DNA from 2 places in the Photobacterium sp. TY1-4 genome. Region 1 is predicted to be linked to the other one. Evidence: riboswitches for the same ligand, from Rfam matches in the RefSeq annotation. Region 1 holds a riboswitch; the other holds the start of a gene.
The links. A riboswitch is a leader RNA that binds a small molecule or an ion and turns the genes downstream of it on or off. The one in region 1 is predicted to bind lysine.
Positions count from the first base shown of each region.

Region 2: linked by a shared signal. The riboswitch ahead of dapA (4-hydroxy-tetrahydrodipicolinate synthase) and the one ahead of lysC (lysine-sensitive aspartokinase 3) in region 1 are both predicted to bind lysine.

Region 1 covers NZ_CP099734.1:313,217-316,421, reverse strand. Annotated here, with positions in the region: gene NH461_RS01560 (PglL family O-oligosaccharyltransferase) at 1-74, shown strand, start outside; gene NH461_RS01555 (pyridoxal-phosphate-dependent aminotransferase family protein) at 235-1,353, opposite strand; lysine riboswitch at 1,591-1,770, shown strand; gene lysC (lysine-sensitive aspartokinase 3) at 1,883-3,205, shown strand, end outside.
Region 2 covers NZ_CP099734.1:1,394,362-1,397,566, reverse strand. Annotated here, with positions in the region: gene NH461_RS06640 (biotin/lipoate A/B protein ligase family protein) at 1-422, shown strand, start outside; gene NH461_RS06635 (AzlC family ABC transporter permease) at 670-1,401, shown strand; gene NH461_RS06630 (AzlD family protein) at 1,398-1,706, shown strand; lysine riboswitch at 1,819-1,988, shown strand; gene dapA (4-hydroxy-tetrahydrodipicolinate synthase) at 2,065-3,084, shown strand; gene NH461_RS06620 (succinylglutamate desuccinylase/aspartoacylase family protein) at 3,114-3,205, shown strand, end outside.

The DNA.
Region 1 (3,205 bases):
CCCTCTTTGAGGGTAACCTACCCTCACTCAGCCAGGGAGTGACGCCGAACCTGCCGTCTACCATCCCGCAATAGCGAGCACACCGGAACCGGGCAAGCGGACGCCTGTGCACTAACGCTTGTCCGCCGCAGACCAAGTAAACGCCACAAAACACGAAACAACGGCTACCGAGGTAGCCGTTGTTGATCCTGCCCCCAGCACACGTGCCGGGCCTCCGGTTGATGCCGAGCTGACTTACTTCAGCGTCGTCTCCAGCGCCTTCAGGCACAGCGCTACATTTTCACTACGGGCGGCATATCCCATCAGGCCAATCCGCCACGCCTTCCCGGCCAAGGCGCCCAGTCCGGCACCAATTTCCAGGTTGTAACGCTCCAGCAGGGTCTGACGCACCTGCGCATCATCGACACCGTCCGGGATGTACACCGCATTGAGCTGCGGCAAGCGGTACGCTTCATTGACCACAAATTCAATCCCGAGTTTCTCCAGCCCGTCACGCAGCTCCCAGTGTGTATCCTGATGACGCTGCCACGCATTTTCCAGTCCTTCATTTTTCAGCAACACCAGCGCTTCATGCAGGGCGTACAGGCTGTTTACCGGCGCAGTATGGTGATAGCTGCGTTTGCCTTCACCGCTCCAGTATCCCAGCACCAGGCTTTGATCGAGGAACCAGCTCTGAACCTTGCTTTGGCGCTGCTGAATTTTCTCCACCGCTCGCGGCGAGAAGGTCAGCGGCGACAGGCCCGGCACACAGGACAAACACTTCTGGCTGCCTGAATACACCGCATCCAGTTGCCACTCGTCCACCAGCAACGGGACGCCGCCCAGTGAGGTGACGGCATCGACAATGGTCAGGCAATCGTGCTGGCGGGCCAGTTTGGCAATCGCTTCGGCATCGGTCAGGGCACCGGTCGAGGTTTCAGCATGGACAAAAGCAACGATTTTTGCATCCGGGTTGGCGTCCAACGCCTGGGCGACCAACTGCGGATCGACCGGATCTCCCCAGGTGTTCTCAACCATCACCGCCTCTCCGCCGCAGCGCTCGACATTTTCCCGCATCCGGTCGCCAAACACGCCGTTGCGGCAGACGATCACCTTATCGCCCGGCTCGACCAGGTTCACGAAACACGCTTCCATGCCGGCGCTGCCCGGCGCAGACACGGCAATAGTGAACGGGTTCTGGGTCTGGAAGGCATACTGCAGCAACTGTTTCAGCTCATCCATCATGCCGATAAACAACGGATCTAAGTGGCCGACGGTCGGACGACTCAGCGCCTGCAACACTTGCGGGTAGATATCTGACGGGCCCGGGCCCATCAGGGTACGTTGTGGTGGGTAAAAACTACCGATTGTCATTATTATATCTCCTGGGTAAGCGTTCATGATTCTCTGAGCGGCCACCGACACCGGTAACGCTTCAGGGAATAGTCCAGTATTCAGGGAATTGCCCCCGGACGCAACCCTGCGCCCTAGAACGACCACCCTTGCATTTTCCCCGCATAATTTTTCATCCGCCCATTGACAAGCCCCTGGTAAATCCGCTTCAATGAAGAACGTTTTTTGTTCACCCTGATGACCAAAGTGTCAGCAGGAAAAAACAGAAGAGGAGCGTTACCCAGGTAACCAGGTTTGCGGGGCCCCACCCCAAGGCATCCTGGCAAGGGGGAGTAACGCCGAGATACTGCCGGGTTGGGGAACCACAGTATCGGCCAGTAAGGCTGAATCCTTCTGGCTGTCACCTTTCGTCGTGAAAGGTGGGGAGCTTCTGGTTGTAGCGCGAACTATCCGTCTCACCGATTTGCTCTCCTGACAATTGGATGTCGGGAACTAACCTCCCGAGTCAATCCCTATCTTCATCACCATTACTGATATTGGGAGACTTGCTTTGAGCCCTGTTGATAACGCCGCCACCCTGACCGTCGCCAAATTCGGCGGCACCAGTGTTGCCGATTTTACCGCCATGCACCGCAGTGCCATGATCATCAAACATAACCCGGCAGCCCGGGTGGCCCTGATCAGCGCCTGCTCCGGCGTCACCAACCTGTTGGTTGAACTGGCCGGCGGGGTCCGGGACGCGGACCGACGCCAGCAATTACTGACCCAACTGAAAGATATTCACTACGCCGTCCTGAACGAGCTAGTATCGCCGGAACTTATCACGCCGGCGCTCAATGACCATCTCGACAGCATCGCAACACTGGCCGCGCAGGCTGCAACCCAGCCGAGTGCCCAGCTGACCGATCAGCTGGTTGCCAATGGCGAGCTCCTGTCGACCCACCTGTTTACCCAGATCCTCTGCGAGCTGGGCGTAAACGCGGTGCGTGTCGATATCCGTGACATCCTGCGCACCGACAATCAGTTCGGCAAAGCGATCCCACAACCGGATGACATTCGTGCACTGGCCACAACCCATCTGGAGCCGTTGCTGGCCCAGCAGGTCGTGGTCAGCCAGGGCTTTATCGGCGCCGATCCAGACGGGAATACCACCACTCTGGGCCGGGGCGGCAGTGACTACAGCGCGGCGTTGGTTGCCGAAGCGATCCGTGCAACGACGCTGGAAATCTGGACCGATGTACCGGGCATGTATACCACCGATCCCCGGATCACCGCCGCAGCGAAACCCATCCGGGAGATCAGTTTCAGTGAAGCGTCCGAGATGGCTAACTTCGGAGCCAAGATCCTGCACCCGTCCACGCTGGTCCCGGCGATCCGCCAGCAGATCCCGGTGTTTATCGGATCATCCCGTGCGCCGGAGCAAGGCGGGACCTGGATCCGTGATCAGGTCAGTGATGCGCCGCTGTTCCGGGCCCTTGCCCTACGTTGCAACCAGACCATGGTGACCCTGACCAGCCTGAACATGTTCCATGCCTACGGTTTCCTGGCGGAGGTGTTCCGGATCCTGGCCGAGCACAAAGTCTCGGTCGATCTCATTACGACCTCCGAAGTCAGCGTTTCCCTGACCCTGGATAAAACTGACACCGCCGGCGGCGCACCGCAACTCCCGGAAGCCGCCGTGGCAGCGCTCAGCCAACTGTGCCGGGTCGAGGTTGAGCAGGGTCTGTGCCTGGTGGCCCTGATTGGTAACCGGATGAGCCGGACCAAGGGCTCCGCCAAGGAAATTTTCGGCTCGCTGGATGACTACAACCTGCGCATGATTTGCTATGGCGCCAGCCCGCATAACCTCTGCTTCCTGGTTCAGGAGCAGGAT
Region 2 (3,205 bases), 1.1 Mb from region 1:
AAGCAGCCTATCTCAACTTATGTCAGGTCCTGAGTCACTTCTTTGCAGCGCTGGGCGTCAGGGTGAATGTCCATGCCACGCCCGGCTCGTATTGCGATGGAGAATACAATCTCAATATCGATGGTAAAAAAGTGGTGGGGACCGCGCAGCGCGTATTGCTGAAAAAAGGCGGCGGTCAGGTTGTCCTTTCGCAAGCCTGTATTTTGCTTGAGGGCAAGATGGATGAAATCGTCAAACCGGTGCAACTGTGCAATCAGATTTGCAACCACGACGCACGAATCCTGGCGAGCGTACATACTCCGCTGTTTGAACACCTGCAATCCCGACCTGCCGTGGACGCGCTGTTCCAACAGTTGACCAGTGCCTTCTTGCAATCCTCTTCCCTGCCCCAAGCCGGATCGCGTCCTGAAAAATTGGCCTAATCACTCCCTGTCCGGCTGTCCTTATCGCCGGGCAGAGATATTCCCGAGCAAATGTTATGAATATGTTGAATATCCATATCAGGCATGGCACTCTTCCCGGTACAGTCTAATTGTATAATAAATCAATCATGGCGCTACGCATGAGCCTCATGACCGAGGCAAGCGGCGACGCTCTGCCAGCCCGAACGATTGTGGTATCCCCTTGGATTGACATTGACTCAAATCACTTCACGTTGAAAAGATAATCATGCAAACCGACACACAACAGGATTTAATCCCGGAGACTCGCCTCCACGAGTTCACCTACACAGATGTCTGGAACGGCTTTACGCAATTGGTCCCCCTCTCCTTTTTCGTCATCGTTTTCGGGATCGCATTCGGGGTGGCTTCGGCGCAAACCGGGCTGGACAACATTTCAACCATGCTGATGAGTGCCCTGGTATTCGCCGGCGCATCTCAGTTCGCAACCTTGGATCTATGGGGAGCCGACGTGCCCATCATTCCGGTGATAGTCACCGTCTTTGCCATTAATGCACGGCATCTGCTCATGGGGGCAACACTCTACCCGTGGTTGCGTGAATTGCCACCAGCGAAACGCTACGGGGTGATGCTGCTGGCATCGGATGCGAACTGGGCCATGTCGATGCAGGCTTTCAGCCGCAAAGAGCCCGGTCTGGGCCTGCTGATCGGCGGCGGGCTTGCATTGTGGTCATTCTGGATAATCGGCACCTGGCTTGGGCTGTATTTCGGCAATGCCATTTCTGATCCGGTCAGCCTCGGGCTGGATATGGTGATGGGCTGTTTTTTGCTGTCCATGATTGGCGTGGGCCCGAAGAACCTGCGCGTGTTTGCTATTTGGGCTGCCGCTGCCGGGTCATCTCTGCTGGCCTATTGGTATTTACCTGAGAACAGCCATGTCGTTGTCGGTGCGATTGCCGGGGGAACGCTGGGCGCATTTTGGACGGAGAAAAAGTCATGAGCATTGAAACCAGCTTTAGCGGTACCTTATTGATTATCCTGATCATGGCACTGGTGACCCTCGCCACGCGCTGGGGCGGGGTGTTTATCATGTCGTTCATTCCGATTGGCTACCGGGTACAGCAGTTTATTACCGCAATGTCCGGCTCGGTGCTGGTTGCCTTATTGGCGCCTTTGGCCGTCGAGGGCGATCTGGGCGCCCGTCTGGCGCTACTCTCAACCGCCGTCGTGATGTTTATCTGGCAGAAACCCCTCCCGGCGATCACCGCAGGGATCATCGCCGCGGCACTCACCCGGCAGTTTTGAGGACTTTGACGGCGAGTGGTGAAATAAAATGAGCTAAAGCCGCATAAAAAATCATGACGGAGATTGACATCCCGTCACCATTGATGATTGAATCAAATCATTCCCTCTCATAGGGATCAGAAGAGGCGCGTTAACCAGGTAGTCTGTCGGAGGTATCCAAATACCGCTGAACACAGATCAGGGGGCTTAACGCCGAGGTAAGTTTGTATTTGGAAGCAAGCTTATCGGTCACTGGGGCTGAATCCCCAGGGCTGTCACCGCTGGTGGAGAGCTTCTGGTGTTTGTGCTTTTTTGCCCTCAAGAATGGCTCACAGCCATCGGCTTTCTTCGCAATGCCAAGCTCTCTAAACGGATAACAATGACATTCGGATTAGAGATGCCAATTCACAATTCATGCCCTACAACAGAACATCTGGTATCGCCGCAAGCCACGTCACTCAACCAGACAACGCTATGGACGGCTTTGATCACCCCTTTTCACGACGATGAGTCGGTTGACTTTGAGACACTGACCCAACTGGCCACCGAACAAGACGCCGTCGGTAACGGGATCCTGCTGCTTGGCAGTACCGGGGAAGCACTGGCGATGACACCGACCGAGCAGCAAGCGGTGGTTCGTCATGTATGTGCGCTGGAGCTGTCCGCGCCGCTGATGGTCGGCGTCGGCGGTTTCCAGCTTCAGCAGCAACTGCAATGGCTGACCTTCTTAGCCGATTATCCGATTGATGCCCTGCTGCTCCCGGTCCCTTTGTATGCAAAACCCGGCGCAGCCAGCCAGCAAAAATGGTTCGAAGCCCTGCTGGATGCCAGCCGCTGGCCTTGCATGATTTATAATGTGCCCTCACGAACTGGTGCCGCTCTGGATGCGCAAACTCTGGGCGCAATTTCCGCCCATCCGAATGCCTGGGCGGTCAAGGAAGCCAGTGGCAGCGTGGAGGTGTTCACCCGTTATACGCAAGCCGCCCCGACGCTGCAGTTTTTCTGTGGTGACGATGCGCTGTTTGTTGATTTTGCTGCAGCAGGGGCCTGTGGTCTGGTGTCCGTGGCGGGGAATGCCTGGCCGGAAGCAACCGCCCTGTACGTTCGCCAAACTCTGAGCCAGACGGCATCCAGCGTTCAACAAGTACCAAGCTTTCAGCAGGAGCCAAATTTTCAACAGGAACCAAGCTTTAAACAACTGTGGCAAAGCGCGGGCAACAGCCTGTTTTGCGCGGCGAACCCAATCGCGGTCAAAGCCCTGATGCAGCACCAGGGGCGTCTGCGCCACGCCGGGCTGCGTCCACCGCTGTATATGGACGAATTACCGGAACTGACGCCGGTTCTCAATGCCAATCACGACATTAATCAGTGGATGCACAGCTGCCAGGATCAATCATAATGACGACTTCGCCCGATAACGAGTTCCTTATGATCACAACCACAACTGTTAAAGTCGGTGAGCAACCCACCGGCAATCCGATGGAAGTCCCGGTCATCCATATTCAGGGCCAGGGCAATGG